Regions from separate parts of the Citricoccus alkalitolerans genome, predicted to be linked through region 1. Evidence: riboswitches for the same ligand, from Rfam matches in the RefSeq annotation. Region 1 holds a riboswitch; each other region holds the start of a gene.
What was found. A riboswitch is a leader RNA that binds a small molecule or an ion and turns the genes downstream of it on or off. The one in region 1 is predicted to bind S-adenosylmethionine.
Positions count from the first base shown of each region.

Region 1 (3,739 bases):
GCAGCACGGATCCTGCTCACGGCCTGGGCCAGCTTGTCCCGGCTGGGGGCGGAGACGAAGGCGCATTCGGCGTTTTGCCCGGCGAAGGCCAGGCCGCGCGGCGATGTGCCGGCTTGGTAGACCACCGGGGTGCGCTGGGGGCTTGGCTCGGTCAGAGCGATGCCCGGCACCGAGAAGTAGGTTCCCTGGTGGCCGATCTCGTGCACCTTGGCCGGGTCCGTGTAGACGCAACCGTCCCGGTCCCGGACCACGGCGTCCTCGTCCCAGGAACCCTCCAGCAGCTTGTAGACAACCTCGAGGTATTCGTCTGCGTGGTCGTAGCGCTCGTCATGGGCCAGCTGGTCCTGGCTGCCCATGTTGCGAGCAGCCGAAGGCAGGTAGCCGGTGACGACGTTCCAACCGACCCGCCCGCCCGTGAGATGGTCCAAAGTGGCCAGCCGGCGCGCGAAGGGATAGGGATGCTCGTAGGCAGTTCCTGCGGTAATGCCGAAACCGAGGTGTTCGGTCACCGCGGCCATGGCGCTGACGAGCAGCATGGGGTCGTTGACCGGCACCTGGGTACCGGCGGTGAGAGTGGCCTCGTTAGAGCCGCCGTACACGTCATAGGTGCCAAGCACGTCGGCGATGAACAGTCCGTCGAAGCGACCTCGTTCGGCGACCTGGGCCAGATGCGTCCAGTAGCCGATCGAGTTGTAGTCACTGGAGCGGTCCTCCGGGTGGCGCCACAGCCCCGGGGACTGGTGGCCCACGCAGTTCATGTCAAAGGCATTGAGCCGGATGCGGCGCGGGACACGTTCAAGCATCAGAATGCACGTCCTTCCATCGGTCCTGGCGGTAGCACCCGCTTCGACAGGGGGTTGCTGCGGCGTCGTCGAGCCAGATCTCTCGGCCGCTCTGGATGGGTCTCTCACAGGCGACCAGATGGCTTGGGATACGAACTAATCCAGCGTCATATATCGACCTGTCGTGCCGTTGGCTGGCCGCGGGCCCGGATTCGACGGCAAAAGTCCCTGAATGTGACGTCACATGACGCGGCGTGTAGGTGCGCGAGGGGGAATGACTGGCCCGGAAAACATGCCGTTGCCCGGTTCACTGCCCCCTGTGGGACCGGGTGTACAGCATCTTCAGCGGTTGACACGGATACCCCGTGCTCTGCTTCACTAGATGAATCAACCATCCAGAGCGGCCGAGAGATCTGGCTCAGTGACGCCGCAGCAACCTCCCGTATGACCCGGGAAGGTGCTCATGCCAGAACCGATGGAGCGTGATTCACCGTGACTGCCCTTGCCGAGTCCCTGCCCGGTTCCAGCGTCCTCACCGCGCCGCCGGCCCCGACCACCAGCCTTGCGGTGGAGTTCCGCGACGTCGGCCGGTCCTTTCCCGCCATCGACGGCGCACGCACCGTGTTGCGGGACATCAACCTCACCGTGCAGCCAGGCGAGGTCCTGGCCATCCTCGGGGCCTCCGGCTGCGGCAAGTCGACGCTGCTGCGTGCCGTGGGCGGCCTGGACAGCGGCAGCACCGGGCAGATCCTCGTCGGTGGGTCCGCCGTCCGCCCCTATGACCCCCGCACCGCAGTCGGGTTCCAGGAACCGCGCCTCATGCCCTGGCGCACCCTCCACCAGAACGTGTCCTTGGGGCTGCCGCCCGGCATCGGACGGGCCGAGGGCCGCGAGAACGTCGACCACTTGCTGGATCTGGTGGGTCTGGCCGAGCACGCCGACCTCCGGCCCCGCGAAGTCTCCGGCGGCATGGCCCAGCGGACCTCGCTGGCCCGCGCCCTGGCCCGGCAGCCCGGCGTTCTCCTGCTGGACGAGCCGTTCGGCGCGCTCGACGCTCTGACGCGGCTGAGGATGCAGGACCTACTCCTGGACGTCCATGCCAAGACCGCCACGACCGTCCTGCTCGTCACTCATGACGTGGACGAGGCGCTCCAGCTGGCCGACCGGATCCTGCTGCTCGGCCAGGACCCCGCTCCGGGTTCCGCCCCCGGCGCGACCACCCGCACCGTGGTCACCGTCCCCGGTGAACGGCCCCGGGACCGCGGCTCGGCCGAACTGGCCCACCTCCGGACCGAGCTGCTCGGCGGCCTCGGCGTGGACGCCCACCGCCACTGACCGGTTCCCCTCCGTATCCACCCGATCGCCCGGCGCCTCATCCCTCCCGGCCCGGGACGCACCGCACCCCCTCGAAAGGCCCCACCATGCGCTCACGCCTCACCCTTTCCCTCACCACCTTCGCCATCACGGCCTTCACGCTCACCGGTTGCGTCGCCGGCGAGGGATCCGGTGGAGAGGCCGCCGAAGCCGGGGCCGACGGTGGCGTGGGTGGCGGCGAGCTGAACATCGACTACGCCACGTACAACCCCCTCTCCCTGGTCATCAAGGAGAAGGGCTGGCTTGAGGATGAACTCGCAGACGAGGGCGTCACCGTGAATTGGATCCAGTCCGCCGGTTCGAACAAGGCCAACGAGGCGCTGCGGGCCGAGGCCATCGACGTGGGCTCCACGGCCGGCTCCGCCGCCCTGCTCAACCGCGCCAACGGCACCCCGATCAAGACCATCAGCCTGTACTCCCAGCCGGAGTGGTCCGCCCTGGTCACCACCGCCGATTCAGACATCACGGAGGTCACGGACCTGGTCGGCAAGAACGTGGCGGCCACCAAGGGCACTGACCCGTACTTCTTCCTCATTCAGGCCCTCGGCGAAGCCGGCGTGGACGAGGCTGATGTCACGGTGCAGAACCTTCAGCATGCGGACGGCAACGCGGCCCTGAACAACGGGTCCGTGGACGCATGGTCCGGGCTGGACCCCATTATGGCCGGCGCCGAGGCCGAGGGCGCCGAACTGTTCTACCGCAACGTCGACTTCAACACCTATGGCTTCCTCAACGCCACCGAGTCTTTCCTGGCGGAGTCCCCCGAGCTGGCCCAGACCGTGGTGGACGTCTACGAGCAGGCTCGCGAGTGGGCCTTGGCGAATCCGGAGGAGACTGCTTCCATCCTCGCCGAGGTGGCAGGTCTGGAGGAAGACGTGGCCATTACTGTCATCGAGGAGCGCTCCAACCTGGACGTGGACCCGGTGCCCGGCCAGGCGCAGCTCGACGTCCTCGAGGTCGTCGGCCCGATCCTCGTGGAGACCGGTGACGTGGCCAGCCAGGAGAACGTCGACAAGGCCCTGGCCGAGCTCCTCGAGCCCTCGTTCGCCGAAGAGGCCACCCAGTGAGCTCCCTCGTCTCGCCCGAACACTTAACCCCGGCATCACCTCGGGATGATGACGTGACAGGGCGCCGCAACCAGGGCACGACGCCGGCCAGCCCGGGTTCCGGCCCCGGGCCACGGGACGGCGGTGGTCCCGCCACCGGCCGAGGCGCCCGCGGGATCCTGGGCACTTCGGCCGGCCGGGCCGTCGTCGGGCTGCTGCTGCCGGTGGCGCTCGTCATCGCCTGGTGGGCCGCGACCACCGCAGGGCTGTTCTCCCCGGTCCAGCTGCCCTCACCGGCCTCGGTGATCAGCGCGGGGATCGACCTGGCCGCCGACGGATCCCTGTGGCATCACATCGCCATCTCGGTACAACGCGTTCTGCTCGGCTTCGCCATCGGCGGGGTCCTCGGCCTGCTCATCGGCTCCCTCCTGGGCCTGTCCACGTGGGCCGACGCCGCGCTCGCGCCGCTGGTCGGTGCCATCCGCGCGGTGCCGTCACTGGCGTGGGTGCCGCTGCTGATCCTGTGGATGGGCATCG
Region 1 covers NZ_BAAALH010000002.1:912,672-916,410, reverse strand. Annotated here, with positions in the region: gene ABD134_RS10070 (LLM class flavin-dependent oxidoreductase) at 1-803, opposite strand, end outside; SAM riboswitch class I at 817-905, opposite strand; SAM riboswitch class I at 1,171-1,264, shown strand; gene ABD134_RS10065 (ABC transporter ATP-binding protein) at 1,275-2,117, shown strand; gene ABD134_RS10060 (aliphatic sulfonate ABC transporter substrate-binding protein) at 2,204-3,223, shown strand; gene ABD134_RS10055 (ABC transporter permease) at 3,277-3,739, shown strand, end outside.

Region 2 (3,739 bases), on a different contig from region 1:
GCGGTCGGCTGGGGGGTGGTGGTGGTCATGCGAATATCTCCGGACCTAGGCGCTCACGTCGGCCGCGGCAAAGCCGTTGTCAAGATCGGCCAAGATGTCCTCGATGCTCTCCACGCCCACAGACAGGCGGACCAGGCCGGGGGTCACGCCGGCGGCACGCTGCTCCTCCTCGGTGAGTTGGGAGTGCGTGGTGGACGCCGGGTGGATGACGAGTGAGCGGACGTCACCGATGTTGGCCACGTGGTGGTGCAGGCGCAGTGCGTCCACGAACCGGGCCCCGGCCTCGCGACCGCCGGCGATCTCAAAGGAGACGAAGCCCGCCGGGCCCTGCGGCAGATAGTGCTTGGCGCGCTCGTGCCACGGGCTCGAGGCCAGACCCGGGTAGATGACGGTCTCGGCGAGGGCGTGCCCATCCAGGTACTCGGCCACCTGGCGGGCGTTCGCCACGTGACGCTCCATACGTAGGGACAACGTCTCGAGCCCCAGGTTGAGGAGGAAGGCGCTGAAGGGGCTGATCGCGCTGCCGTAGTCGCGCAGCAACTGGACCCGCGCCTTGAGCACGAAGGCCAGATTGGCGCCGAGGATGCCGTCCACCCCGAGGTCACGGGCGAAGACGATCCCGTTGTAGCTCTCATCCGGGGTGTTGAAGCCGGGGAAGCGCTCCGGCTGGGCGGCGAAGTCGAAGGTGCCGCCGTCCACGATCACACCGCCCATGGCCGCGGCATGGCCGCCGAGGTACTTGGTGGCGGAGTGGACCACGATGTCCGCCCCGTGCTCGATCGGGCGCAGCAGGTACGGGGTGGCCAGGGTGTTGTCCACGATCAGCGGCACCCCTGCCTCGTGGGCCACGTCGGCGACGGCGCGGATGTCCAGCACGTCCCCGCGGGGGTTGCCGAGGGTCTCGCCGAACAGGGCCTTGGTGTTGTCCTGGATGGCGTTCTTCCACGCAGCCGGGCTGTCCGGGTCCTGCACGAAGGTGGTGCTGATGCCGATCTTGGCCAACGTGTGCTTGAACAGGTTCTGCGTGCCGCCGTACAGCGAGGCCGATACGACGACGTGGTCCCCCGCACCCGCGAGGTTGAGGATGGAGAAGGTGGTGGCGGCCTGACCCGAGGCCAGCAGCAGGGCCCCGACTCCGCCCTCCAGGGCGGCGATCTTGCCCTCCACGGCCTCCTGGGTGGGGTTGCCGATGCGGGAATAGATCGGGCCGAGGTCCTTCAGTGCGAAGCGGTCCGCGGCGACCTCGGCAGAGGGGAAGTCGAACGAGTTCGACTGGATGATCGGCAACACGGTGGCGCCGTAGGGGTTCTCCTCCGGGATCCCGGCATGGACCTGGCGGGTCTCGAAGCCCCACTGGGCCGGATCGGCGGCGGCTTCGGTGTTCGGGGTGCTGTTGGGGGTGTCAGTCATGTGACGGCTCCTGTCAGTTCAGGGCCACCTGCGTGGTGCCGGCGGGCACGGACATCGTCCAGCAACCCGACGCGGCGTGGTGGCCCGCGCTTGCCGGTGCCGGTTGGCACCTGCCTGGTCCTCACCCGGGGCACCCCACCGCGAGCTGGAGGGTTGCCGGCCAGCAAGCCGGGGCTTGATGCTGGCACTCATGACCTTCCTCAAGTCTGCCAGATCGGCTCCGGGGTTTCATCCCCGACCACCCTGGAACGTCGCATTGCGCCTCACAGCGGGGCCCGGGTGGCCACCACCTTGACGGACGCCGGCACCCGGCACCAGGCGGCAGTCAGACCTGTGACTTCGGCCACATTTCAAGTGAGGTTAACCTAACCGGTCCGTGACTGAAGAAAGTGCGACGATATGGGCATGATGCGCCTGGATCACGTCTCGTACGCCGTTGGACCCGAAGAAGGACTCGCCGCCACGGTGGATCGCCTCGCCGAAACGCTCGGCATCGAGCGCGTCAAGGGCGGTGTCCATCCCCGCTTCGGCACGCGCAACGCGATCTTCCCGCTACGCAACCGCCAGTACCTCGAGGTGGTCGAGGTCCTGGACCACCCCTCCTCCGAGAAGGCCCCGTTCGGCCAGGCCGTCCGCGCCCGCTCCGAGATGGGCGGCGGCTGGATGGGCTGGTGTGTCACCGTGGACGACCTCGCGCCGTTCGAGGAGCGCCTGGAGCGCCAGTCCGTGCCCGGCAACCGGAAGTTCCCGGACGGCCGCGAACTCACGTGGCGCCAGATCGGCATCAAGGGCCTCATCGCCGACCCACAGGTCCCATACCTCCTGCGCTGGGATGAGGGCACCGAGGAACTGCACCCCTCGCAGGCCCACACACCTCAGGCTGAGCTGTCCTCCATCACGATCGCCGGCTCCCGCGATCGGGTCCGCGGCTGGTTGGGCCTGGACGATCCGGAGGAGAAGGTCGAGGACCTCAACGTGGTCTTCGAATCACCCTCCGGCACCCCCGGAATCCTCGAGGTCACCTTCGAGACCCCCAAGGGCACCATCACCCTGTAGTTCTGTCACGTTCAGTTGAGTTGGGGTGGGAGTCTTCGTCGAACACCCACCCCAAGTCGACTGAGAGTCGGGATCAGGTGCCGGAGCCGAGCCTCAGGTGCCGAACAGGCCCGCCGCCGCCAGCAACGGGTAGGCCATGAATCCCGCGGCATCCAGGAGGAAGTGCGCGATCACCAGCGGCATCACCCGCCGGTACCTCAGGTAGACCGCGCCGAACACCAGCCCCATGAGCAGATTGCCGATTCCCGGGCCCACCCCCTGGTAGAGGTGATAGGCCCCTCGTAGGACGGCGCAGGCCACCAGCACGGTGACGGGATGCAAGGGCACGACGGCGCCGCTCCCCCACACTCGTAGCCCGCCCTCACTGCCGGGCCGGCTCGGATCAAGCCCCGCTCGCAGCTGCTGCACGTAGCCGAGGCGGTCGAAGAGCCACGCCACGACGATGACCTCCTCCAGCAACCCGTGCCGCAGGGCGGAGAACAGCAGCACCGGGGTGCTCCACCAGTACTCGTTCAGCGCGCTGCCGACGATGGCCGTGGTGACGCCGGTGGCCCGTCCGGCCGCGTAGACCGCCAAAGTTCCGAGGCCGATCGCCAGGAACAGCCCGACGCCGAGGCCCACATCCCGGCCCGGGCGGCGGAAGTCCAGGCCGAAGGTGCGGAGCGGGTTGCGTCCCCGGATCCATACCAGGTGCAGTACCAGCAGCACCGGGACCAGTGCGAAACCGATATCCAGCAGCTGGTACGTCAGGTCGAAGTACTGCCGATCGTCCAGCGCCGGGTTCAGCGTGGTGGTCTGCCCGGACAGAGGCGCCTGCGTCCATTTGTCGATGAGTTTGACGATCGCGTAGACCGCCGACTTCCCGAGGGACAGGGCCAGCACTATGGCGATCTCCCAGCGGACCATCCGGGCGGAGGGCACCGCCAGGGAGTCGAACCCCTCTGCCGACGCCGGCCGGGTCGACGGATTCGGGACGTTCGGAGACGACGAAGCGGGGGAGGTCACGGCCCCAGTGTAGGAGTGCCCGGCTCCCCTGGCCTTCTGATCCTCTCGTCCTACCCAGGTCTGAGCCGGCCGCCGCGCTACCGTGGATTCATGGCCTCCGCACCGACTCCCGACGACGTCGCCGCCGCCTGCACCGCGACCGCCAGGCCCTTGGCCTCCGCCCTCGCCACTGATGACGGACTCGCTCGCCGGCTCGCCGAGGCGGACTGGCCTGCCGGCGTTGTCGACGAGGGCGGTCAGTTCCACCGAGTGCTCGTGCTGCCCGGTG
Region 2 covers NZ_BAAALH010000001.1:325,470-329,208, reverse strand. Annotated here, with positions in the region: gene metX (homoserine O-acetyltransferase MetX) at 1-29, opposite strand, end outside; gene ABD134_RS01420 (O-acetylhomoserine aminocarboxypropyltransferase/cysteine synthase family protein) at 46-1,410, opposite strand; SAM riboswitch class IV at 1,492-1,606, opposite strand; gene ABD134_RS01415 (VOC family protein) at 1,810-2,466, shown strand; gene ABD134_RS01410 (CPBP family intramembrane glutamic endopeptidase) at 2,560-3,471, opposite strand; gene ABD134_RS01405 (hypothetical protein) at 3,562-3,739, shown strand, end outside.
Region 2: another riboswitch for S-adenosylmethionine. It lies ahead of ABD134_RS01420 (O-acetylhomoserine aminocarboxypropyltransferase/cysteine synthase family protein); the one in region 1 lies ahead of ABD134_RS10065 (ABC transporter ATP-binding protein).

Region 3 (3,739 bases), 790 kb from region 1:
GTCCGCCGCCGCCAGCTCCACGATCAGCTGGGCCTGCTCCTCGAAGGAGAGTCCGGCGCCGCCGTACTCCACCGGCACCCGCAGGGAGGTGAACCCTGCCGCGGCCAGTCGCCGGACGGCGTCGCGGTCGATGATGTGCTCGGCCTCCCGCTGCGCGGCGCTGTCCGCGATGGCGGCGAACTCCGGGGCCAGCCGCTCGCGGAGGGCCCGGTAGGACCGGCCGGACGGTTCGCCTCCGGTGGACGCGCTGGTGGCGGCGGTGGTGCGCTCGGTGGTGGTGGTCATCATGCTCCCTCGGTGGTGGATGTGGCAGCGGCCTCAGGGGCAGCGGAATTGCGGGCCGTGGAGTGGAACGGCGGGATGGCGCCGTTGACCCGGTAGTCGCCCACGGCTTGGGTGCGGTAGACCAGCGGGGTGTGGCTGGCGACCGTCCGGGCGTTGAGCCAGTGCTGGTGCAGCTGCCGGCTGGCATCCGTGGCAGAGGCCCCGCCGGACTCGAAGATCTGGTTGGTGGCCTCCAGGATCAGATCGGACACCACGAGTGACGCCTCTGACAACGCGATGTTGGCCCGGGCGTGGGCCTGGACCACCACCGGGTCCTCCAGGTCGCTGTGCCCCCGGACCTGGAGGTAAGACTCCTCCACCACGGCCGCGGTGCCGCGCACGATGTGCCGGGCCGAGCTCACCTTGGAGGAGACGGCACCGATGACCTGGTGCACCAGCGGGTCCTCCGCCGGCGTCTCCGCCGTGGCGTGGTCATAGGTACGACGCCGGCCCCGGACGAACGTGGTGATCTCGGCCAGCGCGGTGGCCCCGATCCCGGCCTGCGTGGCCGCCAGCACGATCCACAGGACGGTGTAGGCCAGCACGCCCGTGGGGACGTTGAACTCCTGGGTCCGCTGGGCCCGCACGGGGACGTGGTCCAGGGTGGTGGTGCCGGAGGCGGTGAGCCGCTGGCCGAAGCCGTTCCAGTCGTCGATGCGCTGCACCCCGGGATCGCGGGCGTCGATGATCGCGAAGACCGGGCCGTCCTCCTCGAGCCCTGGCGGGACCGCGGAGACCAGCAGGTAGTCGGCGAAGATCGCCCCGGTGGAGTAGAACTTGTCACCCGTCAGGCGGGCCACCTCCGTGGTGCCGGTGGCGGCGGCCGCCTGCACGGTGTCCGAGTCCGCATCGATCCAGTGCACGGGGCGCCGGCCCGCAGACGGGGGCAACTCCACCAGGGCATTGCCGAAGATCTTCCCCGAGGCGACCTCGGCCAACCACCACTCGGAGACCGCGCCCTGGGACTCGTTCTCGTGCTGCTCGGTGAACATGAAATGCCCGTGCAGCGCCTGGGGCAGGTTGGAATCGGCGGCGGCGAGATCCACCAGCAGGTCGGCCAGTTGCGGCAGGCTCGCGCCGATGCCCCCGTGGTCGCGGCCGAGCCGCACTCGGGTGAACCCCGCGCCGCGGAGGTGCTCTATGGCCGCGAACGCCAACTCGTGGTCCTGCTCTCGCTGTGCCGAGCCCGCAGCGATGGCCGCGAAGACGGGGGCGAAGTGCTCGGTGAGCTGGGCGTCCGTCGGTCCGGAGGGGCCGATGTCCGCCCGCAGCTCCTCGAAGGTGGGCAGTCCGGTCGGCACGGTGCGGTGTTCGAGGTGGGTGGTGTCCGTCATGGGTGTCCCCGTCGTCCATGGCACACCGGAATGGCGTTGGCCCGGAACACGGCGTCGACATAGCCTGGCGGCCGGGACACGTCTTCACGGTGGTGCCGTACTTGCCCCGCGGTGGTCCCCGGAGGCCGAATCATCACCTGGAGCACCCCACTACGGAGAGAGGGTTGCCGTCCGGCCAGCCAGGGCTTAGCACCGGATCTCGTGATTCTGATGTCGACCCTAGGCAGTCAGCACGTGGCCGCCAAGCCTCGGGTCATGTTCAGCGGCCTGGCGTCATCTGGGCCCGTTTCCGTGCCGATGTGCCGCCCCGACCGTCCTGGGCCGCCCCAGATGACGGTCTGTGACGGCCGGTGACGGAAGGGGCGGCCCGGTCACCAGCGGTAGTCCAGGAACTTGCCATCCAAGGTGATGACCACGCGGTCGCCGTCCACATCGGCACGGCGGGCAACGTCTGCCTTGAAGTTGATGGCGCTCATGATGCCGTCCCCGAACTCCTCGTGGATCAGGGCCTTCAGCGCCGGCCCGTAGACCGACATGGCCTCCATCAGTCGATAGATCGTGGGGTCGTTCATCACGGCCGGGTCGCTGCCCCGGTTCGGCTGTTGCTGCAGGCTCTCAGCCACGTCGTCGCCCAGACCGAGCATCTCGACCACGACGCCGGCCTGGGCCGCGGTCATCGGGTGCTGTCCCAGCAGCGCGGCCGTGGTCCACACCGGTGCGGCTCCGATGGCGGCCGCGAGGCCGGCCCAGGTGAGACCGGCACGGATGCGTGCGGCATTGACGAGGTCGGCAGCGTGCGCCTTATGCATGATGGGGTCCATGGTCAGCGGCTCACGGCGTGGTCGGGCAGGGCCGGCAGCTTCGGCTGACGCTTGGCCGCCGTACGGTAGTGGGTGGCGTAGAGCGTCAGGCCCACGAAGGAGAGGCCACCCACGAGGTTGCCGAGCACGGTCGGGATCTCGTTCCAGACGAGGTAGTCCATGATGGAGAACTCACCGCCCAGCATGAGGCCCGCCGGGAAGAGGAACATGTTGACGATGGAGTGCTCGAATCCCATGTAGAAGAAGAGCATGACCGGCATCCACATGATCAGGGCCTTGCCCACGACGTCCTTGGCCAGGAAGGCCGCGACCACACCGGTCGAGACCATCCAGTTGCAGAGCACGCCGCGGATGAAGAGCGTCAGCATGCCACCCGCGCCGTATTCGGCATAGCCGACGGTTCTCCCCTCGCCGATGGAGCCGATCTGCTGGGCCACCTCGTTCGGCGGGGTGTGGAAGCCGTAGGTCATGGTTACCACCATCATGACGGCCACCAGGAAGGCTCCGGCGAAGTTGCCGACGAAGACCAGGCCCCAGTTCCGCAACAGGCCTCCGATGGTCACGCCGGGCCTCTTGTCGATCCAGGCCAGCGGGACGAGGGTGAAGACACCCGTGAGCAGGTCGAAGCCGAGCAGGTAGATGAGGATGAAGCCGACCGGGAACAGCAACGCACCCACGAGGGCGTTGCCGGTCTGCACGGTGACGGTGATGGCGAATGCGGCGGCGAGGGCCAGGATGGCGCCGGCCATGAACGAGCGGATCAGGGTGTCTCGAGTGGACATGAAGACCTTGGACTCACCGGCGTCGACCATGTGTTTCACGAAGTCTGACGGGCTGACATAGGACATGGGACATCACTCCAAGGGCGAGGGGGCGGGCATACCCCCAACCTAGGAAGCGTGCGTTTCTGCGGTGTTTCCGCCCGCGCACCTGCCCACGAAATCTCCCTCACTGTCCCGGCGCGATGCAGTGAGATACCCTCCGGTCAATCCCGTCAGGGCAGCTCCCTGACCAGCTTCGATGCCGCGGGGAGGGCCAGCGCCAAGTCGCGGACGCGCTGGAAGTGGAGGTCGCCGTCGTCGTACGTCTGCGGGTGGGCCATCGGCCCGGTTACCCCGGTGACCGAGGCCGCGTGAAGTCTCGGCTCCCTACGCCTCGGGAACCGCGGCGTAGGCCGGCTCGGCCTTCTTGACCCGGCCGATGACCCACATGGTCACCGGGGACAGGACGATCTCGACGACGGACTTGAACACGAAGCCC
Region 3 covers NZ_BAAALH010000002.1:122,461-126,199, forward strand. Annotated here, with positions in the region: gene ABD134_RS06475 (acyl-CoA dehydrogenase family protein) at 1-288, opposite strand, end outside; gene ABD134_RS06480 (acyl-CoA dehydrogenase family protein) at 285-1,658, opposite strand; SAM riboswitch class IV at 1,751-1,865, opposite strand; gene cynS (cyanase) at 2,030-2,467, opposite strand; gene ABD134_RS06490 (formate/nitrite transporter family protein) at 2,482-3,327, opposite strand; gene ABD134_RS06495 (queuosine precursor transporter) at 3,628-3,739, opposite strand, start outside.
Region 3: another riboswitch for S-adenosylmethionine. It lies ahead of ABD134_RS06480 (acyl-CoA dehydrogenase family protein); the one in region 1 lies ahead of ABD134_RS10065 (ABC transporter ATP-binding protein).